4 regions of the Cellulosimicrobium sp. KWT-B genome follow, and region 4 is predicted to be linked to each of the others. Evidence: riboswitches for the same ligand, from Rfam matches in the RefSeq annotation. Region 4 holds a riboswitch; each other region holds the start of a gene.

Region 1 (5,592 bases), on a different contig from region 4:
AGGGCAGCACGACGAACCCGTCGCGCACGAGCTGGTCCGCCGCCTCGACGAGGCCGACCGGGTCGGGCAGGAGGGTCACGTCGTCGGCGATCACCTCGAGCTTGACCCACTCGGTGCCGCACGCCTCGCGCGCGAGGTGCGCGGTGAGCACGGCCTCCCGCACCGAGAAGCATCCGGCGGTGTTGGGCAGCGCGCGGATGCCGAGGCGGGCGAGCAGCGCCCAGATCCCCGCGTCGGGGCTCGCGTCCCCGCCGGCGCGGACGGCGACGCGCCGCATCGCGACGGTCGTCAGGGCGGTGCCCGACGCGACGAGCGCGTCCTCGAGCGTGAGCAGGTTCGCGGCCCCGCCGGTGCCCATGACGAGGCGCGACCCGATCGGGGTGCCGGCGACGACGAGCGGGTCGTCGGCGTCGGCCGGGCCGCTCGCGGTGGCGGGGGAGACGTCGGTCGTGGTCATGGGTCCTCCTCAGCCGCCCTGGACGGCGGTGACGATCTCGATGCGGTCCCCGGGCGCGACGACGGTCGTCGCCCAGGCGCCGCGCGGCACGACGGCGTCCCCGACGGCCACCGCGACGCCCTGCGGCGTGCCGTCGGCGACGTAGGCGGGGACGAGCGCGGCGACGAGCCGCTCCAGGTCGACGTCGCCGTCGAGCGGGTACGGCTCGCCGTTGACGAGCGCGGTGGGTGCGGGTGCGGTCACGGGTCTCACCTCGGTGTGGTGGCGGTGCGGGCGAAGCGGTCGGTGCGGGCGGTGGCGAGGGCGGTCGCGACGTCGTCGCCGGGCTCGGTCCCGCCCAGGCCGGAGAGCCCGCCGAGCCCGGCGACGACGGCGTCCGCCGTGAGCGGGGCGAGCAGGATGCCGTTGCGGCCGTGGCCCGTCGCGAGGTGCAGCCCCGGGACGTCCGTCGGCCCGACGAGCGGGAGGTTGTCCGGGGTCGCGGGGCGCCCCCGCGGCGTCACCTCGACCAGCGCGGCCTCGTCGATCCCCGGCAGGAGGGCGCGCGCGTCCCGCAGGAGCGCGAAGACCCCGCCGGCGGTGGCGCGGCGGTCGTCCGGGTTCTCCTCGGTGGTAGCCCCGACGACGACCTCCCGGTGCCCGGCGCGCGGGCCGGCCGGCTCGGGGTCGCGCGGCACGACGTACACCGGCCGGCCCTGCACGAGCCCGCGCACGACGTGCTCCAGCGCGAGGTCCGGGCCCGCGTCGAGCCGCAGCGTCTGACCCTTCACCGGCCGCGTGGGCACGACGACGCCCGGCACGTCCGCGAGGAGGGCGCCCGACTGCCAGCCCGCCGCGACGACGACCGCACCCGCGCGGTGGAGCCGGCCCGCGTCGTCGTGCACGCCGACCACGCGCCCGCCATCGAGCGCGAGCCGGGTCGCGGACGCGCGGACGACGCGCGCCCCGGTGGCCGAGCCCGCACCCGCGGCGTCGCCTCCGCCGAGCGCGGCGAGCAGCGCGGCGTGCGCCGCGCGCGGGTCGACGGCGTGGTCCGCGGGGGCCCACGCCGCCCCGGCGACGCGCGGGCCCAGGTACGGCTCGCGGCGGCGCGCGTCGGCGACGGTGAGCTCGTGCGACGCGAGACCGTGCGCGGCGTGCAGCGCGAGGACGCGGCGGAGCAGCGCGAGGTCGTCCGCGTCGTAGGCGAGGGTGAGGGTCCCGGCGGTCCGCAGCCCGACGTCCGCCCCCGTCGCCGCGCGCAGGTCCGCGGCGAACGCCGGCCACGCCGCGGCGGCCGCGAGGTGGAGCCGCAGGGCGGCCTCCTCCCCGAAGTCGGCCTCGGTCACCGGTGCGAGCATCCCCGCTGCGGCGTGGGTCGCGCCCGCGCCCGGCGCCGGGTCGAGCACCGTGACGGTCAACCCCGCGCGCGCCGCGCGCCACGCGACGGCGACACCCACGATCCCGCCCCCCACGACGACGACGTCGCGCGCGCCGTCGGGCACGACGGCGCCACCCGCGGACGGGTGGACGGACAGGTTCATGTGCGCTCCCTTCGCTGGCATGACCCAGATCAGGTTCGACGGTCGGCGGCGACGCCCTCTCAGCCCCCTGCGGGGCTCCCGTGCTGTCGGCCACAGTACCTCCTGCCGAGGACCCGCCGAGGCTAGGCTCCCGCGGGTGAGCTCCGAGACCTCCACCACCCCGGCCACTCCCGCCCCGTCGGCGGACGCCGTACGCGCCCGGCTCGCCGACGCGCGGCTCTACCTCTGCACGGACGCGCGCGAGGAGCGCGGCGACCTCGAGGACTTCCTGCGGGCGGCGCTCGCGGGCGGGGTGGACGTCGTGCAGCTCCGCGACAAGACGCTCGACGTCGCGCGCGAGCTCGAGCTCCAGGAGCTCGTCGCGCGGGTCGCGACGGAGCACGGCGCGCTGTGGGCCGTGAACGACCGGGCGGACGTGGCGTCGGTCACGGGCGCGCCGGTCGTGCACATGGGTCAGCGCGACCTGCCCGTGCCGGCGGTCCGGGCGCTGCTGGGCGCGGGGCCCGTGCTCGGCAGGTCCACGCACTCGGCCGCGCAGGCGGCCGCGGCGGAGGCCGACCCGGCGGTGGACTACTTCTGCGTGGGTCCGCTGTGGGCGACCCCGACGAAGCCGGGACGGGCCGCCGTCGGCCTCGACCTGCTACGGGACGTCGCGGCGACCCGGCCCGCGACGCCCTGGTTTGCGATCGGCGGCATCGACGCGGACCGGCTCGACGCGGTCCTCGACGCGGGCGCGACCCGGATCGTGGTGGTGCGCGCGATCACGGCGGCGAGCGACCCGGAGGCGGCGGCCCGCGCCCTGCGCGAGCGCGTCGCGGCGCGCGCCGAGGTGCCCGCCGACGCCTGAGACGCGGGACGAGCCCCGCCGCGCGGCGACTATCCTGGACGGGTGACGTCACCCGCCACCGCTCCCGACACCCCCACCACCGCCGAGGTCGCCTCGACCCCGCGGCCCGTGCTCGTCGTCGACTTCGGCGCCCAGTACGCGCAGCTCATCGCGCGCCGCGTGCGCGAGGCCAAGGTCTACTCCGAGATCGTGCCGCACACCTTCACGGTCGAGCAGATGCTCGCGAAGGACCCGGCCGCGATCATCCTCTCGGGCGGCCCATCGTCCGTGTACGCCACGGGTGCCCCGTTCGTCGACCCGGCGCTGTTCGAGGCAGGCGTGCCCGTCATGGGTATCTGCTACGGCTTCCAGGCCATGGCGAAGGCGCTCGGCGGCGAGGTCGCCCAGACGGGCCTGCGCGAGTACGGCGGCACCGAGGTCGAGGTGTGCGCCGCGGGCGTGCTGCTCGACGGCACGCCGCAGAACCAGACCACGTGGATGAGCCACGGCGACGCCGTGCACCGCGCGCCCGAGGGCTTCGAGGTCCTCGCGACGTCGTCGGGCTCGCCGGTCGCCGCGTTCGAGGACCGCGAGCGTCGCCTCTACGGCGTGCAGTGGCACCCGGAGGTCAAGCACTCCGCGCACGGCCAGACCGTGCTGGAGCACTTCCTGTACGACGGCGCGGGCCTCGCCCCGGACTGGACGCCCGGCAACGTCATCGCGGACCAGGTCGCGGCGATCCGCGCCCAGGTCGGCGACGCGCGCGTCATCTGCGCGCTCTCGGGCGGCGTGGACTCCGCCGTCGCCGCGGCGCTCGTGCAGCGCGCGGTGGGCGACCAGCTCACGTGCGTGCACGTGGACCACGGGCTGATGCGCGCGGGCGAGGTGGAGCAGATCGAGCGCGACTTCGTCGCGGCGACGGGCGTCAACCTCGTGATCCGTGACGAGAAGGAGCGGTTCCTCACCGCGCTCGCCGGGCACAGCGACCCGGAGACCAAGCGCAAGATCATCGGCCGCGAGTTCATCCGCGTGTTCGAGGACGCGGCGCGCCAGATCGTCGAGGACGCGGGCGAGCACGGGGCCGAGGTGAAGTTCCTCGTGCAGGGCACGCTCTACCCGGACGTCGTCGAGTCCGGCGGCGGCGAGGGCGCGGCGAACATCAAGAGCCACCACAACGTCGGCGGCCTGCCCGACGACCTGCAGTTCTCGCTCGTCGAGCCGCTGCGCACCCTGTTCAAGGACGAGGTCCGCGCGGTCGGCCGCGAGCTCGGCGTGCCCGAGGAGATCGTCGCGCGCCAGCCGTTCCCGGGCCCCGGGCTCGGCATCCGCATCGTCGGCGAGGTCACGGCGGACCGCCTCGAGACGCTGCGCGCCGCCGACGCGATCGCGCGCGAGGAGCTGACGAAGGCGGGTCTGGACGACGAGATCTGGCAGTGCCCGGTCGTGCTGCTCGCCGACGTCCGCTCGGTCGGCGTCCAGGGCGACGGCCGCACCTACGGCCACCCGATCGTGCTGCGCCCCGTCTCGTCCGAGGACGCGATGACGGCCGACTGGACGCGCCTGCCCTACGACGTGCTGTCCGTCATCTCGAGGCGCATCACCAACGAGGTCTCCGAGGTCAACCGCGTCGTGCTCGACGTGACGAGCAAGCCCCCGGGCACCATCGAGTGGGAGTGACCCCCTAGCGGGACGGACGGGCCCGACGATCCACGGCGATCGTCGCGGCCCGTTCGTATGCCCGCTCCACGTCGGCGAGCACGCGCGGCCAGCCCGCCGACGACGGCACGTCGCGGTTGTGCGCGACGATCCGGTCGAGCAGGCCGTCCTCGGTCGCGAGGCGAACGAGCGCGTCGGCGAGGCCGGCGTCGTCGTCCGCCACGAGCGCGTCGACGCCGTTGGTGAGGCGCTCCGCCACGCCCGACTGCGAGCGGGTGAGCACCGCCAGCCCGGCGGCCTGGCCCTCGAGCGCGGCGATGCCGAACGCCTCCTCGACGGCGGGCGCGGCGAACACGTCGGCGCGCGCGTAGAGCCGCTGGAGGCCCGTCGCGTCGAGCCGCCCCGGGAGGGACACGACCGACCCCAGCCCGTGCTCGGTGACGAAGCGCCGCGCGTCGGCCAGCTCGGGTCCGTCCCCGGCGAGCGTCACGTGCAGCGCCCTCTCGGGGAGGCGCGCGACGGCGTCGCGCACGACCTCGAGGAACGGCAGCACGCGCTTGCGGGGCGCGAACCGCGTCGCGGCCACGACGTGGACGGCCGAGCCCTCCATGCGGTCGGCGCGCTCGGTGCGCGGGACGCGCCACGCGTCGAGGTCGAGGCCGTTGTGCAGCACCACGACCTCGCCGTGGTCGCCGACGATGCGGCGCAGGGGAGCGGCGGTCAGCTCGCTCACGGCCGACCACAGCACGGGCCAGCGGGACCAGCGGACCACGCGGTCGAGCCCGGCGAACGCGCGCTCCGCGCCGCCCCAGACGCTGTGCACGGTGAGCACCGCGGGCAGCCCCGCGCGCACGACCGTCCGCAGCGACGCCTGGGTGGAGGGCGTCAGCACGCCCATGTGCAGGTGCACGACGTCGGGCCGGTCGGCGCGCAGGACCTGCGCCACGTGGTGCGGCGCGCGCGGGTGCACGGGGTAGCCGCCCGGGACGCGCGCGGCGAGCCGGTGCACCGTGACGTCACCGTCCCGCTCGGTCGACACTCCGTGCGCGCCGGGGCGCGCGGGCGTCGTGCAGACGACCGCGACGTCGTGACCGGCGGCCGCCTGCTGCTGCGCGAGCCGCGCGACCTGG
Region 2 (5,592 bases), on a different contig from region 4:
CAACCACGTGGTGCTCGCCCTCGACCCGCCCGGCACGTACGTCGTCCTCGCGCACCTGCGCGCCGGGTCCGTGGCCGTCGTGCCCGGCCGACGGGTCGAGGCGGGCGAGGAGCTGGGCCGGTGCGGGAGCTCGGGGAACTCGACGCAGCCGCACGTGCACGTGCAGGCCATGGACGCGCCGGACGCGCTCGCCGCCCGCGGGCTGCCGCTCGTCTTCCGGGGCTTCCGCGAGCGGTCCCGCGACGGCTCGTCGCGCGTCGTGGACCTCGGCGTCCCGGCGGAGGGTGCGGTCGTCGAGCCCGCGTGACCGCGGTCCGGCAAGCCTCACGCCGTGAGCGCGCCCAGCCCCGTGACCCACCCCCCGCGGACCCCGACGACGACCACCGCCGCGGCGACGGCCAGCACGGCGACCGCGGCGACGACGTCGGGCACGCCGAGCGGGACGGGCCGCGCCGTGGTGCGCGGACCGGAACCGAGGCCCCGCGACTCGAGCGCCACGGTCAGGCGCTCGGAGCGGCGCACGGCACCGACGAGGAGGGCGAACGCGGCGGTGCCGAGCGCGCGGGGGGACCGGGGGAGCGTGCCGGGCCGCCGCCGCGGGTCGCGCACGGCCTGCGCGCAACGGATCGTGTGCCAGGCGTCGGGCAGCTCGACGAGCAGCCGGTGGGCCGCGAGCACCGCGTACGTCCACGTCAGGGGCAGCCGCCCGTGCTGGTGGAGGCTCGTCATGAGGCGCACCGGGTCGGTCGTCACCGCGACCGTGAGCGAGAGGGCGCCGACGAGCAGCGTGCGCACCGCGAGCCCGGCGCCGATCGTCAGGCCGTCGGAGCCGACGGTGACCGGGCCCAGGTCGACCGGGTCGCCGCCGGGCCGGGTGGCGACGTTGACGACCAGCAGGCTGGTCGCGAACACCAGGAAGGGCACGTGCGCCAGGGCGAGCGTGCGCACGGGGACGCGTCCCGCGACCAGCAGCGCCGCGACCGTGAGCACCCACCCGATCGCGGGGGTGTACGGGTCGGTGACGAGCAGCGCACCCGTCGACACGACGAGGACGGTCGCCAGCTTGACCGTCGGGTTCCAGCGCCCGAGGGGCGTGCTGTGCGGCGCGCTCACGGGGCGACCTCCGCGAGGGCTGCGGGCGCGGTCTCTGCAACGTCGGCTGCGACGGCGGTGCCCGAGGCGGCGTCGAGCGCCCGGACGAGCGCGCCCGGGTCCACGCCGTGGCGGCGGCCCGTGCGGGCCCACCACGCGAGCAGGGGAGGACGGCGCAGGCGGGCGCGCCGGCACAGCGCGTCGTCGGCCAGCACGGTGGCGGGCGGCCCGAGCGCCACGAGCCGGCCGCCGATGACGACGGCGACACGGTCGGCGAGGGCCGCGACGAGCGCGAGGTCGTGCGTGACGACGACCACCGCGCCGCCCGCGTCGGCACGCTCGCGCAGCGCGTGGGCGACGGCGTCCGCCTGGGCGCGGTCGAGCCCCGACGTGGGCTCGTCGGCGAGGAGGACGGGCGGATCGAGCACGGTCGCCGTCGCGAGGGACAGTCGCCGCTGCTCGCCGCCGGAGAGCCGGTACGGGTTCGCGTCGACGAGGTGCGTGAGGGCGAACGCGTCGAGGGTGCGCGCGACGCGTCCGTCGACGTCGTCGAGCCGCGCGAGCCGGGCCGACCAGGCGACCTCGTCGCGGACCGTGCGCGCGAGGAGCTGGTGCTCCGGGTCCTGGAACACCATCGCGACGGGCGCGCCGGGCGCCGTCGTGACCTCGCCCGTGGTCCGTTCGAGTCCCGCCAGCCCGCGCAGGAGGGTCGACTTGCCGCCGCCGTTGGGCCCCACCACCGCGAGCACCTCGCCCGCGTGCACGTCGAGGTCGACGTCGCGCACCACCGGCGTCTCGTCCTGCCCGCGCCCTCGGCGGCCCGCCGCGGCGGCGCGGTGCACCGCGAGGCGACGGGCACGCAGGGCGACCGGGCGGTCAGGGGCGAGCGCCGCCGGGCCGGTGTCTGCGTCACGGGGGTCCGCGGCGCGGGGGTCGACGGTGCGGGGGTCGGCGGAGTGCGCGAGGTCGACGAGCCAGGCGTCGGTCGCGGGCGCGCCGAGCGTGCCCGGGGCTCCTGCCTGCCGGAGCCGGACGTCGAGCGGCAACCAGCACCCGAGCTCGGCGAGCGTGGCGGCGTGCGCGCGCAGGACGGCGGTCGTGGGGCCGTGCGCGACGACGCGGCCGGTGTCGTCGAGCACGAGCGTCGCGTCCGGGAGCGTCCCGACGTCGTCGAGGCGGTGCTCGACGAGCACGACCGACCGGCCGGAGGTGCCGTGCGCGCCCTGTTCGGGCGCCCGGACGAGCCCGCCCACGAGCGTCCCGACCTCGTGCGCCGCGGCCGGGTCGAGGAACGCCGTCGGCTCGTCGAGGACCACGAGCTCGGGGTCGGCGACGAGCGCCGCCGCGAGGGCGACGCGCTGCGCCTCGCCTCCCGACAGCGCGTGGGTCGGCCGGTCGTGCAGGTGGTCCGCACCGACGGCGGCGAGCGCGGTGGCCGCGCGGGCGTCCATCGTGCGCGGGTCCGCCGCCCGGTTCTCGAGCGCGAACCGCAGCTCGTCGTCGACGCGGGCGAGGCACAGCTGGTCGCCCGGCCGCTGCTGGACGAGGCCGACGCGCGCGGCGAGCGCCGCCGGGGTCGTGTCGCGCGGGTCGACGCCCGTCACGCGCAGGTCGCCCGTGACCGACCCTGGGAGCGTGTGGGGCACGACGCCGACGAGCGCGCGCAGCAGCGTGGACTTCCCGCAGCCCGAGGGGCCGAGCACGAGCAGCCCGGTGCCCGCGGGGACGGTGAGGGTGAGGTCGTCGAGCACGCGCGTGCCGTCGTGGCCCACGGTGACGTTGAGGCCGGCGGCGGCGACGGCGTCGGGCACGTCGCCGGGCACGGCGTCCGGCGTGACGTCCCGTGCGGCGGTCGGTGCCTCAGCCACGGCGGTCTGCCCCGATCGCGAAGGCGTCGAGCGCGCCGGTGCGGGCGAGGGCGTCGCCGAGGAGGCGCGCCGCGATCCCGCACAGCACGACGCACGAGACGACCTGCACGCCGAGCCGGAGCATCGCGTAGTCCTGCCCGAGCCAGCCGAAGCGGACCGCGTTGAACGCGTAGGTGACGAGCGCCGCGCTGACGCCCGACGCGACGAAGACCCACCAGCCGTAGCGGCGGTACCGGGTGAGTGCGAAGGGGATCTCGGCGCCCACGCCCTGGACGAGCCCCACGAGGACGAGCAGCGGGCCGGCGGGCGACGCGAGGAAGACCACCTCGACGAGCGCCGCGAGCGTCTCGGTGAGGATGCCGACGCCCGGCTTGCGCACGATGTACGTCGCGAGCGGGCCGACGACGATCCACGCGCCCGCGAGCACGTTGGCGGCGAGGTCCGCGAGCGGGCCCATGGCGAGCTGGAGCGGGGCCCAGAGCTGCACGATCGCCCAGTAGACGAACCCGAACACGACCCCCAGCACGGCGACGAGGACCGTCTCGTGGAGGGTGAGGCCGCGGCGTCGGGCACGGCTCGGGGGAGCGGCGACGGCGCGGTCCCGGGGGGCGGGCGTGGGACCCACGCCGTCAGGTCGGTCGTCGGGCGTGGCGGTGGGCGGGGTCGCCCGGGGCGGCGTGGTGCGGGGCTCGGTCATGCGGTTCCCTCCGTCGGGCCCCCGGGGCGAGGGGTGCACGACGGCGCGCCACCGCTGCCCCCGCGCGGACGGCACGCGCGGGGCGCGGGCACGAGCGCGCAGGGGGACGGTGACGTCCGCCCTGCTCCCTTCGCTGGTACGAACCAGATCAGGTTCCACGGGTCTGCAGGAGGGACGGGTGTCCGGCCTGCACTCTCAGCGCTCGTGCGCTCCCCGGGGGCGTTCGGCCCGACCCTAGGGCCTGGACGCCCGCCGGACAATCCCGGCGTCTCACCCACCGGGACGCCCGGCCGCCGTGAGAAGGTGACGGCGACGAGGCGCCCGCGCGGACCGGGGACGGGCTCCGACCACGAGGAACGAGGCAGTGCGCATGACCCGAGACAACGACCCCGCCGCGGTCGCCGAGCTGGACCGCCTCGACGAGGCCGTGCGGAGCGCGTCCGCGGGCGACACGTCGGCGCAGATCGCGCTGTGGCGGCAGACCGTGCGCCTCGGCACGTGGTTCTTCATCGCGCGGGGGTCCGAGGACCAGCCTCGTCCGTACGCCGTCGCTGCGGACCAGGGGCCCATGATCTGCCTCTACAGCAGCGCCGCGCGCGCGGACGAGGCGGCCCGGGCGCTCGGTCTGGCGGACGACGAGACAGGCTCCGTGCCGCTGCTCGGGGTACCCGTGCCGGCGGCGATCGACTACGTCGCGTCCTTCGGCGCGGCCGGGGTCGTCGGTGTCGCGCTGGACCACCCGCGCATCGGCCACCACATCCCCCTCGGGAACCTGGCGCTGCTCAAGGCGTGGTCCGCCGACGGCTGACCCGCCCTTGACAGCGCGTTCGAACGTTTGTTCGAATAGCGCGATGCGGTGGGACGGACAGGCGCTCGGCGCGGACGACGGCGCGCTCCCCGGGCTGGAGCGGGTCGGCCTCGTCCGCAGCGTGCGCACGCCCGAGTTCGCGGGCATCACGTTCCACGAGGTCACGGCCAAGAGCGCGCTGTCCAAGGTGCCCGCGATGTCGCGCATGCCGTTCCGGTGGACCGTCAACCCGTACCGCGGGTGCAGCCACGCGTGCTCCTACTGCCTCGCGCCCGCCACCCCGGTGCTGCTGGCCGACGGCACGCAACGGCCGATCGGCGAGCTGCGTGTCGGCGACGAGATCGTCGGCACCGCCCCGCACGGCGCGTACCGGCGCTACGTGCGCACCCGGGTGCTCGACCGCTGGACCACCCGCAAGCGTGCCTACCGCGTGACCCTCGCCGACGGCACGCGCCTCGTGGCGAGCGGCGACCACCGGTTCCTCACCGAGCGCGGGTGGCGCCACGTCGTCGGCGGTGCCGGGCACCGTGCCCGCCTGGCGCTCGGCGACGTGCTCGTCGGGCCGGGCGCCGCGGCGCTCGCGGACGGGCGGCCCGTCCTCGACGGCCAGGACGTCACCGGCGGCGAGGCGCTGCGCGTCGACTCGCTGGAAGCGCTCGACGGGCCGGGGGAGACGACGGAGCTGGTCGACATCACGACCGGCACGCGCGACTTCGTCGCCGCGGGGGTCGTGAGCCACAACTGCTTCGCCCGCCCCACGCACCAGTACCTCGACCTCGACGCGGGCGAGGACTTCGACCGGGAGGTCGTGGTCAAGGTCAACGTCGACGACGTGCTGCGGGCCGAGCTCGCCCGCCCGTCCTGGGCGCGCGAGGCCGTCGCGCTCGGCACCAACACCGACCCGTACCAGCGCGCCGAGGGTCGCTACCGCCTCATGCCCGGCATCATCGACGCGCTCGCCGGGTCGGGCACGCCGCTGTCCGTGCTGACCAAGGGCACGCTCCTGCGCCGCGACCTGCCCCTGCTCGTCGACGCGGCCTCGCGCGTCGAGGTCGGGGTCGGCGTGTCCCTCGCGCTCCTGGACCCCGAGCTCCAGGCGAGCGTGGAGCCGGGCACGCCCTCGCCGC
Region 3 (5,592 bases), on a different contig from region 4:
CGCGGCGGGCGGTCCCGAGGTCCTCGAGTACACCGAGCTGCCCGACCCGTCGCCGGGCCCGGGGCAGCTCCTCGTCCGCTCCGCGGTGGCGGGCGTGAACTTCATCGACACGTACAAGCGCTCCGGCGTGTACGCGATGGAGTACCCGCACGTCGTCGGGAGCGAGGGGGCCGGGGTCGTCGCCGAGGTGGGCGAGGGGGTCGAGGGGTTCGCCGTCGGCGACCGCGTCGTGTGGACCGAGGCGCCGGGGTCGTACGCGGAGCTCGTCGTGGTGGACGCCGGGCAGGCGCTGCACGTGCCGGACGCCGTCTCGCTCGAGGACGCGACCGCCGTCGCGCTCCAGGGGCTCACGGCGCACTACCTGTGCACGTCGTCGTACCCCGTGCGTCCGGGCGACCGTGTGCTCGTGCACGCGGGCGCGGGCGGCGTCGGGCTGCTCCTGACCCAGATGCTCGTGGCGCGGGGCGCGCACGTGATCTCCACGGTCTCGACCCCCGAGAAGGCGGAGCTGTCCCGCGGCGCGGGCGCCGAGCACGCGATCCAGTACACGGCGTTCGCGGACCTCACCGCCGAGCTGCCCGAGGTCGTGCGCGGGCTCACGGGCGGCGAGGGCGTCGCGGCGGTGTACGACTCGGTCGGCAAGGACACGTTCGACGCGTCGCTCGCGTCGCTGCGCCGCCGCGGCACGCTCGTCCTCTACGGCGGCTCCTCCGGGCAGGTCCCGCCGTTCGACCCGCAGCGCCTCAACGCGGGCGGCTCGCTCTTCCTCACGCGGCCCAAGCTCGCCGACCACACGGCGACGCGTGCCGAGCTCGTCGAGCGCGCGACCGAGGTGCTCGGCGCCGTCGCGGGCGGCACGCTGCACGTGCGCGTCGGCGCGACGTTCCTACTCGCCGACGCCGCCGACGCCCACCGCGCGCTCGAGGGACGGGCGACCACCGGCAAGGTGCTGCTCCGGCCGGCCGGGGCCGACGACGCTCACGCCACGACGACCGGGACCGCGTGAGCTGGGACTGGGTGCCGCCGCGCCCGGGCGAGGAGGACGGCTCCGACGGCGGCCCCTCCCCCGCGCTGCGCCGCACCGTGACGGTGCTCGCCGTGCTGCTCACCGCGGTGTTCGTCGTCTACTACGTGACCGTGGCGGTGCGCCAGCAGGCGGACGCGTGCGTCGCCGACCGGCCCGCGGGCGTCGCGGTGCAGGACGTCGAGGCACGGTGGCGCTGGGTCCCGCCGGGCTACGCGTGCGAGTACGCCACCGCCGACCAGGACGTCGCCCGCGCCTGACCCGCCCGGCATCCCCCACCACCACCGACGAGGACCGATGACCGACCTGCACGACCGCCCCCTGACCCTGCTCGGCGCCTATGCCCTCGCCGGCGTCCCCGACCCGGGCGGCTGGTACGCCGCCCTCGACGAGGACGGCCTCGACGGCCTCGAGCACCCCGTCGACCCGGACGACGCGGACGCGCTCGCGACGACCGCGGCCGCGCTCCCGGCGCACTGGGCGCTGCTGCCGACGACGGTCGCCGCGACGGCCCGCCGCGCCACGGCCGACCGCTCCTACGGCCTCGCGTCCGACGACGAGGAGGGTCGGCGCGAGGCGGTCGACGGCGTCGCGCGCGTCCTCGCGGCCGTGACCCGGCTCGCCGAGGCGGAGGGTCGACGACGCGTCGTCGCGGTCGAGCTCCAGTCCGCGCCCGGTCCCGGCCGCGGCTCCGGCGCAGCGCTCGCGCGCAGCCTCACCGAGCTGGCCGCCGTCGCGCCCGCCGGGCTGCCGCTCGTGGTCGAGCACTGCGACGCGCCACGCCCGTGGGGCGTCGCGGAGAAGGGCTTCCTCGCGCTCGACGACGAGATCGCCGCCGTCGCGCGCGCGGCCCGGGACACCGGCCACCCCCTGCACCTCGGGCTCAACTGGGGCCGGTCCGCCATCGAGGGGCGCAGCGCCGCGACGCCCGTCGAGCACGCGCGGGCGGCCGCCGGCGCAGGCCTCCTCGCGAGCGCGATGCTCTCCGGGGCCGCCGGCCGGCCCGGCCGGTGGGGTGCGCCGTGGGCGGACGCGCACGTGCCGCCCCACGGCCCGGACCCCGCGCTCCCAGGCCCCGACGAGTCGATGCTCGGCCCGGCCGAGGTGCGCGAGTTCCTCGCCGCGGCCGGGCCGGTCCCGCTCGTCGGCGCCAAGGTGACCACGCGGCCCGAGGACGCCCCGCCCGCGCAGCGCCTCGCCGTCGCGCGCGCGACGCTCGCCGTGCTCCGCGACGCGCTGGCCGACCTCGACACCGACCGCGGAGCCGACCGCAGGGCCGACCACGCAGCGAGCGGCCCCACGGCCTGAGTGCGTCCCGCGGCCCGGGCTCGGCACGTCGCAGCAGCCCGGGCTCGCCCGGTCGGCCCGGGCTCAGCCCGGCCGCACGGGCGCCGAGCGGTGCAGATGGTCCACGGGCCCCCGGCCCGTCCCCACCCGCAGCGCGGCGCCGGCACGCAGCGCGCCCGTGAGCCACTCCTTGGCCTCGCGCGCCGCCTCCTCCCAGCTCGCGCGCTGCGGTCGCAGCGCCGCGAGCGCCGCCGAGAGCGAGCACCCCGTGCCGTGGGTGTGGGGCGTGTCGACGCGCTCGGCGTCGAACGTCGTGACGGTGGCCGCCCCCGGCGCGCGGCCCGACGTCGGCCCGGGCGCGGGGACGACGAGCGCGTCGGGCGACGTGCGTCCGGTGAGGTGACCGCCCTTGAGCAGCACGACGGCGTCGCTCGCGGTCGCGTACGACGTCGCCTGGCGCAGGGCGTCGTCCCACGTCGTCGCGGGCTCCCGCCCGCCGAGGACGGCGAGCTCGGGCAGGTTCGGCGTGACGACGTCGGCGCGCGCCGCGAGGTCGCGCACGGCCTGCTCGGCACCCGCGTCGAGCAGGCGGTGGCCGGACGTCGCGACCATCACCGGGTCCAGGACGACCCAGGGCCGCGGAGCACCCGTGGCGGCGCGCGCCGCGGCGAGGTCGTCGAGCCACTCCCCGACGGCGCGGGCGTTCGCCTCGTCCGCCACCATGCCGATCTTCACGGCGTCGACCTCGACGTCGTCGGACACGGCGTCGAGCTGCGCGCGCAGGAACGCCGGCCCGGGGACGTGCACCGACCGCACGCCGTGGGTGTTCTGCGCGACGAGCGCCGTGGTGACGGCCATGCCGTAGGCGCCGTGCGCGCAGAACGCCTTGAGGTCGGCCTGGATCCCGGCGCCGCCGGTCGGGTCGGTCCCCGCGACGGAGAGGACGCGGGGGCGGGACGGGGCCGGGTCGGGCCCACGGCCCGGGTCGGGGCGACGGTCACGGTCCGCGGAAGCGGGGACCGGGTCGGAGGTGTGCCGAGGCAGGGCGAGCGTCATCGCGCGGACATCCCTTCGCTGGTACGAGCCAGATCAGGTTCGACGGGTCTCATCTCAGCCCCGGTGCGGGGCACCCCGTGTCGCGGGCCATGCTACGCGGCGACCCGTGCGCTTTTCACCCGCCCCGAGGCGTGAGACGACGCGCGTGCACGCGTCTTTCCGGGTATGACGCAGCACGTCGCCCCCGCGACCCGCCCCTTCCTGCCGGACGCGCCCGTCCCGGTCCAGGTGCCCGCCCTCTGCACGACGTTCGACCGCGACGGCCGGCGGGTCGTGCTCACGGGCGTCGTCACGCACGACGCGGGCGGCCTCGTGGCGTTCGAGTACGAGCACCCCGAGCGGGGCCTGTGGCACGTGTGGGTCGACCGGGACGCGTGCGTCCCGCTGTGACCCGGTGCCCGGACGCACGGACGCCGCCCGACCGGGGGGTCGGGCGGCGTCGGCCGTGCGGGGCGCGTGCGCTCAGCGGGCGGGGAGCTCCCCCGGCATCGGGTCGTCGGAGCCCCAGCGCGTGACGCGCAGCCGACGGCCGTCGGGACCGGGCAGCACGACGCCCGCGCGGGCGGCCTCCTGGGCCGCCGCGCGGAGCGACCCGGGCGAGTCGTGCGTCACGCGCACGAACGACCCCGAGAACGCGTCGAGCTCGCCGCGGGCGATCGCGACGACCATCTCGACCGTGCGCTCGACGGGCGTCCAGTCCGTGCGGCCCTCGTGCATGACCATGGACGCCGTCATGTCGGTCTGCACGACGCCCGGCGACACCTCGAAGGTCCGCAGCCCGAGCGCGTGGCCCGAGCGGTGGAGGTTCGCCCCGAGGCGCAGCAGCGCCGTCTTGCTCGCGTTGTACGCGCTCGCGCCCTCCATGTCGTGCGAGCCCGCGCCGCTGTTGAGGTCGACGACGCGGCCGCCACCGCGCGCGAGCATCCCGGGGACGACGGCGCGCGCGAGCAGGAACGGCCCGCGCACGTTGGTCTCGAGGACGGCCCACCACTCGTCGGGGTCCGCCTCCCAGAGCGGCACCTCGGCGTCGACCCGGCCCGCGTTGTTGACGAGCAGGTCCACGCTCCCGAGCGTGGCCTCGGCCTCGCGGACGGCCGCGGCCACCGCCGCGGCGTCGGTCACGTCCGCCGTGACGACGACGGCCCGGCCCGCGCCGTCGAGCGCGGCGATCTCGTCAGCCACGCCCGCGAGCCGGCCCGCGTCGCGCGCGAGGAGCGCGACGTCGAGACCGGACGCGGCGAGCCCGACGGCGACCGCGCGGCCGATGCCGCGCGACGCCCCGGTGACGAGCGCGGTGCGCGCGGGCGCCACGTCCGGCGTCGCGCCCTGCCCCGGTGCGCCGCTCATGCGCGCAGCTCCGCCCCGACGCGCTCGCGCGCGGCGGCCACGGCGCCCTCCCGGACCCGCGCCACGTCGTCGGCGGTGAGGGTGCGGTCCGCGGCGCGCAGCCGCAGCGAGAACGCGAGCGACTTGCGCCCGGCGCCCACCTGCTCGCCCGTGAAGACGTCGAACAGCGCGACCTCCTCGGCGAGCTCGCCGGCGCCCTCGACGAGCGCGGCCCGCAGCGCCTCGGCCGGCACGTCGGCGGCGACGACGAACGCGAGGTCCTCCTTCGCCGCCGGGAACCCGGAGACCGGGGTCGCCTGGACGGGCTCGTCGGACGCACCCGCGACGAGCGCCGACAGGTCGAGCTCGAACGCCACGGAGCGGGCGGGCAGGCCGACGTTCTCGAGCACCTTGGGGTGCAGCTCGCCCGCGTGCCCGACGACCGTCCCGTCGGCGAGCTCGAGGCGCGCGCAGCGGCCCGGGTGGAAGGGTGCCCGCGCGGTGTCGGCGACCACGCGCACGGCGTCGTCCCCCCGCAGGCCGGCGCGGTCCGCGACCAGGCGCGCCGCGTCGAGCGCGTCCGTCCAGTCCGCGGGACGTCCGGGGCCCCACCAGCCCGCCCGCTCGCGACGACCGACCAGGACGCCCGCGACGTGGCGCGGCTGCGCCGGGAGCGCGGCCTCGATCGCGGCGAGGTCGTCGTCGGAGGGACGCACCCCGCCGGGCAGCGACGGCGCGGCCGGGGCGCCCGGGCGCGGGTGCGTCACGAGCCCGACCTCGAACACGGCGACGTCCCCGAGCCCGCGGCCCACGTTGCGGCGCGTGGTCTCCAGGAGCGTGCTCAGCACGTCCGTGCGCATCAGGGGGCGGTCGTCGGCCAGCGGGTTGAGCAGGCGCAG
Region 4 (5,592 bases):
CACCGCGACGAGCACGGACTCGATGACGATCGTCGTCGCGAGCTGGGCCCGCCCGAGCCCGACGGCCCGCAGCAGCCCGATCTCGCGCGTCCGCTCCGCGACGGACAGGGCGAGCGTGTTGACGATGCCCAGCACGGCGACGAGGACGGAGAGCCCCAGCAGGGCGTAGACGATCGCGAGGACCGACTCGACCTGGCCCGCGACGTCCGCGGCGAACTCGTCGGCGTCGAGCACGGACGCGACGACGTACGGCGCGACGGCGTCGGTCACCCCGGCCCGCACGGCCGCGAGGTCGGCGCCGGGCTCGGCGTCGAGGAAGAGCATCTCCGTCGTCGTCGCGCCGACCGCGGCCGCCACGTCGGGCGGCAGGAGCAGGTCGACGGAGAACGCGTGCGAGTCGACCACCGCGCCGATGCGCACCTCCCGGGCCGGGAGGTCGGGCCGTGCCGGGTCGGCGAGCGTCAGGACGTCGCCCAGGGCCCAGCCGTGCTCGTCGAGCGCGTCCGCCATGACGGCGGCCTCGCCCCGCGCGTACGCGTCGAGGTCGCCCTCGGTCGCGGTCGTGCGCACGGAGCGGCCGAAGCCGTCGGCGGGGAACCCGACGACGAGCTGGGGCTCGCCGTCGACGACGACCTGCCCGTACGTCGTGACGTCGACCGCCGCGACGCCGGGCACGGCGCGGACGTCGCCCGCGACCCCCTCGGGCAGGTACGGCATCGCCGAGCGGACGACGAGGTCGGCCGCGGTCTCCTGGTCGACGATGTCCTGCACGGAGACGCGGGTGGACAGCGCGAGGACGGACGTCGTCGAGACGAGCGCCATCCCGACGACGAGCGCGCCCGCGGTGGCCGCGGTCCGCCGCGGCTGGCGCGTGACGTTGCCGCGCGCGAGGCCGCCGAGCGGGCGGACCAGCGCGACGAACGGCGCGGCGAGGACGGTCAGCACCGGGCCGACCGCGAGCGGGGCGAGGAGGAGCACGCCCGCGACGACGCCGGCCGCGCCGAGGCCGAGGAGGGGCGCGCCCCCGCTGCCGACCACGGCCGCCGCGACGACCAGCCCCACGCCCGCGAGCAGCGCGAGGGTCCCGGCGACGGCACGGGCCCGCCCGGTCCCGGCGGGCCGGACGACGTCGGCGCGCATCGCCTCGACCGGGCGGACGAGCGCGGCGTGCCGCGCGGGCAGGGCGGCGGCGAGCACCGACACGACGACGCCGACCACGAGCGGGACGGCGACCCCCGTGGCCGTGACGGGCAGCGAGCCGGAGAGCTCCATGCCGACGGCGCCGAGCCCGCTGCGGGCGAGCTCCGCGAGGCCGAACCCGGCCCCGACGCCGAGCAGCGCGCCCACGGCCCCGACGACCGCCGCCTGCCCCACCACGGAGCCGAACACCTGCCCGGGCGACGCGCCCACCGCGCGCAGGAGCGCGAGCTCGCGGGTGCGGCGTCGGACGTGCATCGAGAACGTGGTGGTGATGATGAACGTGCCGACGAACAGCGCGAGCGCGGCGAACACCAGCAGGAACGTCGAGACGAAGCCGAGCTGGTCGGTGATCGCCTCGCTCGTCTCGGCGCGCAGCTCCGCCCCCGTCAGCGCCTCGGCGCCCGCGGGGAGCGCGGTCGCGACGGCGTCGCGCAGCGCCTCGGGGGAGACGTCGTCGGCCGCGTACAGCGCGACCGACGGCACGAGGCCGTCGGGCGCGTACGTCGCGGCGGCGGTCCCGGCGTCGAGCAGGACGATCGTCGCGCCCGCCATCGGTGCGGACAGCGAGACCTCGCCGACCACGCGCACCGGCCGCACGGCGTCGCCGAGCACGACGTCGGTCGTGTCGCCCACCACGAGGCCCGACGCCGCGAGCGTCGCCGACTCGAGCGCGACCTCGTTGCCGTCGCGGGGTGCGCGGCCGTCGACCACCTGCGGGCCGGGGTCGCGGGGGTCGTAGGCGACGCCGATGCTCGGCGCCTGGCTGCCGAGGACCGCGGTCCCGTCCGCGCCCACGAGCACCGCGGGACCGCTCACCTCCGGGAGCGCGAGCGCGACGTCGTCGCGCGCGCCGAGGTCGCGCGCCAGGTCTGCCGGGACGAGGCTGCGCGCACCGCCGACCTGGGCCGACGTCGACATCAGCGCGTCCCCGGCCGACGACGCACCGCGCACGTACGCGTCCGCCTGGACCGACGAGGCGACGATGCCGTCGAACGTGGTCGCGAGCATCGCGCGCAGCGCGAACGTGCCGGTCACGAACGCGACGCCGATCGTCACGGCGAGGACCGAGAGGACGAGCTGCGCGCCGTGCGCGCGCACGCCGCGCAGCGCGATCCGGCCCATCATCGGGCGGCCGCCGTCGTCGCTGCCGGGGCGGCGTGCGCCGGGGACGGCCCGGCGGGCGTGAGGGAGCCCAGCGTGTCGAGGACCGCCTGCGGCGTGGGGTCGTGGAGCTCGGTCACGAGGCGGCCGTCCGCGAGGAAGAGCACCCGGTGGGCGTACGACGCGGCGGTCGGGTCGTGCGTGACCATCGCGACGGACTGGCCGAGGTCGTCCACGGACGCGCGCAGGAAGCCCAGGACCTCCGCGGCGGCGCGCGAGTCGAGGTTCCCCGTCGGCTCGTCCGCGAGCACGATCGCGGGCCGCGACACCAGCGCCCGCGCGCACGCGACCCGCTGCTGCTGCCCGCCCGACAGCTCGGCGGGCCGGTGCCCCAGCCGGGGGCGCAGGCCCACGGCGTCGACCACGCGGTCGAACCACTCCCGGTCGACGGGGCGCCGGGCGATCGCGAGCGGCAGCACGATGTTCTCCTCCGCCGTGAGCGTCGGCACGAGGTTGAACGACTGGAAGACGAACCCCAGGCGCGTGCGCCGCAGGCGCGTCAGCCGGCGCTCGCTCATCGCGGAGACGGTCTCGCCGTCGACGACGACGGTCCCCGCCGTGGGGGAGTCGAGCCCCGCGAGGCAGTGCAGGAGCGTGGACTTCCCGGACCCGGACGGGCCCATGATCGCCGTCAGCCGACCCTTCTCCACGTCCACGTCCACGCCGTCGAGCGCACGCACCGCGGCCTCGCCGCGCCCGTACGTCTTCACCAGCCCGCGCGCGGTCGCGATCGCGGGTCGTGCACCGCCCTCGGCGCCCTCAGTGCCCTCAGTGGGCGCGCCCTCGCGCGGGGTGCTCCGCCGTGCCGCACCTGTCGTCGTCACGTCCTCGTCCGTCCTCTCGTCGTGCCGCTGCGCGGGAGCGTCGTGGCTCGCCGGGCGGCGTCGTCCTGTGGTGGCCGCCGGGGCTCCCGGCGGCCGCACCGACCCTCCCGCGGCGCGCGTCCCCGCGGCATCGGGGGCGGGCCCCGAACCGTCCCTGGTCCGCGGGCGCCGGCGCTCAGGGTTCTCTCAGGGGACTCTCCGGGTGTGGGGCCGGTGTAGGCTCGCGGTGAACGACAGGGGAGCTCCTGGAGGAGCTGAGAGTGCGGACCACCGCAGACCCTCGAACCTGATCCGGTTAGCACCGGTGGAGGAAGTCGGGATTCTCGATCACCTGCTCGCGCGGTCCGTCGCGCCCACCCGGCGCGCGGCCCGTCGGGCCGGTGGACCCCTCCTGAACGTCCAGGGAGGACACATGCAGCACACGACCACCGTCGCCCGCCGCGGCCGGGCCCTCGCGACCGGCGTGGGCGCGACGCTCGCGCTCCTCGCCCTCGCGGCCTGCTCGGGGGGCGACGGCGCCGGGGGCGACGACGCGTCGTCGGGCAGCGGGGGCACGGTCACCCTGGTGACCCACGACTCCTTCGCGGTGAGCGACGACGTGCTCGCCGCGTTCGAGGAGGAGAGCGGGCTCACCGTCGAGCAGGTCGCGCCCGGCGACGGCGGCGCGCTGGTCAACCAGCTGATCCTCACGAAGGACTCGCCCCTCGGCGACGTCGTGTTCGGGATCGACAACACCTTCGCGTCGCGCGCGATCGACGAGGGCGTCCTCGAGCCGTACACGCCCGCCGACGTCTCGGAGTCCGCCGCGTCGTACGCGGTCGGCGACGGCGGCGAGCTCACCGCCGTCGACCTCGGGGACGTGTGCGTCAACGTGGACCACGCGTGGTTCGCCGACGCGGGCATCCCCGAGCCCGTGACGCTCGAGGACCTGGCGAAGCCCGAGTACCGGGACCTCCTCGTCGTGACCAACCCCGCGACGTCGTCGCCGGGCCTCGCGTTCCTCCTCGCGACCGTCGGGGCGTTCGGCGAGGACGGCTGGGAGGACTACTGGGCGGACCTGCGCGCCAACGGCGTGAAGGTCGTCGACGGCTGGTCCGACGCGTACTACGTCGACTTCTCCGGCTCGGAGGGCGCGGGGCCGCGCCCGCTCGTGCTGTCGTACTCGACGTCGCCCGCGTTCACGCTCACCGAGGACGGCTCCGCGTCGACCACGGGCGCGCTGCTCGACACGTGCTTCCGCCAGGTCGAGTACGCGGGCGTGCTCGCGAACGCGAAGAACCCCGAGGGCGCGCAGCAGCTCCTCGACTTCCTCGTGAGCGAGACGTTCCAGGGCGACGTCGCCGACCAGATGTACATGTACCCCGCCGACGACTCCGTCACGCTGCCCGACGGCTGGGCCGAGTTCGCGCCGCTCGCCGACGAGCCCTTCGAGGTCGCTCCTGCCGACGTCTCGGCGCACCGCGACGAGTGGATCAAGGCATGGACGGCGACGGTCGTCGACTGACCTCCGGTCCCCGAACCCCCGGTCCCCGAGCGACCGCGGCTCTCCCTCGCGGGGTAGAGCCGTGGTCGCGCGGGGGAGACCCGTGGTTTCCCGAGGTAGAGCCGTGGTGAGGGGTCGGGCGGTCCGGCGGGGCGGCGTCGGGCGCGGGGTGCTGTGGGGTCTGGCGGCGGCGGTGCCGCTCGCGTTCCTCGGGGTGTTCTTCGCGTGGCCGGTCGTCACGCTCGTGGCGCGCGGGTTCGTCGGGGACGACGGCGGCCTCGACCTCTCGGGGTTCGCGGAGGTCTTCTCCGAGCCCCGCACGTGGCGGATCGTCGGCCTCACGCTCTGGCAGGCCGTGCTCGGCACGGCGCTGTCGCTGCTGCTCGGCGTGCCCGGCGCGTACGTGCTGTACCGGTGCCGGTTCCCCGGTCGGCGGATCGTGCGCGCGCTCGTCACGGTGCCGTTCGTGCTGCCGACCGTCGTCGTCGGCGTCGCGTTCCGGTCGCTGCTCGTGCAGGGCGGCCCGCTCGGGTTCCTGCGGCTCGACGAGACGTTCGCCGCGATCGTCGTCGCGCTCGTGTTCTTCAACTACTCCGTGGTGGTGCGCACGGTCGGCGGGCTCTGGGAGCACCTCGACCCGCGCGCCGAGCAGGCGGCGCGCGCCCTCGGCGCGACGCCGTGGCGCGCGTTCCGCACCGTGACGCTCCCGGCGCTCACGCCCGCGATCGCGAGCGCCGCGTCGATCGTCTTCCTCTTCTGCGCGACGGCGTTCGGCGTCGTGCTCGTGCTCGGCGGCATCCGCTACGGGACGATCGAGACGGAGATCTGGATCCAGACCACGCAGTTCCTCGACCTGCGCACCGCGGCGGTGCTGTCGGTCGTGCAGCTCGTGGTCGTCGCGGCGGCTCTCACGGTCGCGAACCG

Evidence for each region. A riboswitch is a leader RNA that binds a small molecule or an ion and turns the genes downstream of it on or off. The one in region 4 is predicted to bind thiamine pyrophosphate.
Region 1: another riboswitch for thiamine pyrophosphate. It lies ahead of thiO (glycine oxidase ThiO); the one in region 4 lies ahead of B9L22_RS07285 (thiamine ABC transporter substrate binding subunit).
Region 2: another riboswitch for thiamine pyrophosphate. It lies ahead of B9L22_RS10625 (ECF transporter S component); the one in region 4 lies ahead of B9L22_RS07285 (thiamine ABC transporter substrate binding subunit).
Region 3: another riboswitch for thiamine pyrophosphate. It lies ahead of thiD (bifunctional hydroxymethylpyrimidine kinase/phosphomethylpyrimidine kinase); the one in region 4 lies ahead of B9L22_RS07285 (thiamine ABC transporter substrate binding subunit).

Annotation. Positions count from the first base shown of each region.
Region 1 is NZ_NEDO01000001.1:208,097-213,688, reverse strand. It holds gene B9L22_RS00905 (thiazole synthase) at 1-457, opposite strand, end outside; gene thiS (sulfur carrier protein ThiS) at 467-700, opposite strand; gene thiO (glycine oxidase ThiO) at 706-1,980, opposite strand; TPP riboswitch at 1,971-2,072, opposite strand; gene thiE (thiamine phosphate synthase) at 2,117-2,827, shown strand; gene guaA (glutamine-hydrolyzing GMP synthase) at 2,870-4,483, shown strand; gene B9L22_RS00880 (glycosyltransferase family 4 protein) at 4,488-5,592, opposite strand, start outside.
Region 2 is NZ_NEDO01000003.1:159,593-165,184, forward strand. It holds gene B9L22_RS10610 (M23 family metallopeptidase) at 1-307, shown strand, start outside; gene B9L22_RS10615 (energy-coupling factor transporter transmembrane protein EcfT) at 325-1,113, opposite strand; gene B9L22_RS20025 (ABC transporter ATP-binding protein) at 1,110-2,960, opposite strand; gene B9L22_RS10625 (ECF transporter S component) at 2,953-3,657, opposite strand; TPP riboswitch at 3,764-3,883, opposite strand; gene B9L22_RS10630 (hypothetical protein) at 4,028-4,465, shown strand; gene B9L22_RS10635 (Rv2578c family radical SAM protein) at 4,509-5,592, shown strand, end outside.
Region 3 is NZ_NEDO01000006.1:15,513-21,104, forward strand. It holds gene B9L22_RS16980 (quinone oxidoreductase) at 1-1,006, shown strand, start outside; gene B9L22_RS16985 (hypothetical protein) at 1,003-1,284, shown strand; gene B9L22_RS16990 (DUF4862 family protein) at 1,322-2,332, shown strand; gene thiD (bifunctional hydroxymethylpyrimidine kinase/phosphomethylpyrimidine kinase) at 2,396-3,367, opposite strand; TPP riboswitch at 3,361-3,455, opposite strand; gene B9L22_RS17000 (hypothetical protein) at 3,533-3,757, shown strand; gene B9L22_RS17005 (SDR family oxidoreductase) at 3,830-4,714, opposite strand; gene pheT (phenylalanine--tRNA ligase subunit beta) at 4,711-5,592, opposite strand, start outside.
Region 4 is NZ_NEDO01000002.1:234,868-240,459, reverse strand. It holds gene B9L22_RS07295 (ABC transporter permease) at 1-2,325, opposite strand, end outside; gene B9L22_RS07290 (ABC transporter ATP-binding protein) at 2,322-3,092, opposite strand; TPP riboswitch at 3,411-3,515, shown strand; gene B9L22_RS07285 (thiamine ABC transporter substrate binding subunit) at 3,598-4,689, shown strand; gene B9L22_RS07280 (iron ABC transporter permease) at 4,793-5,592, shown strand, end outside.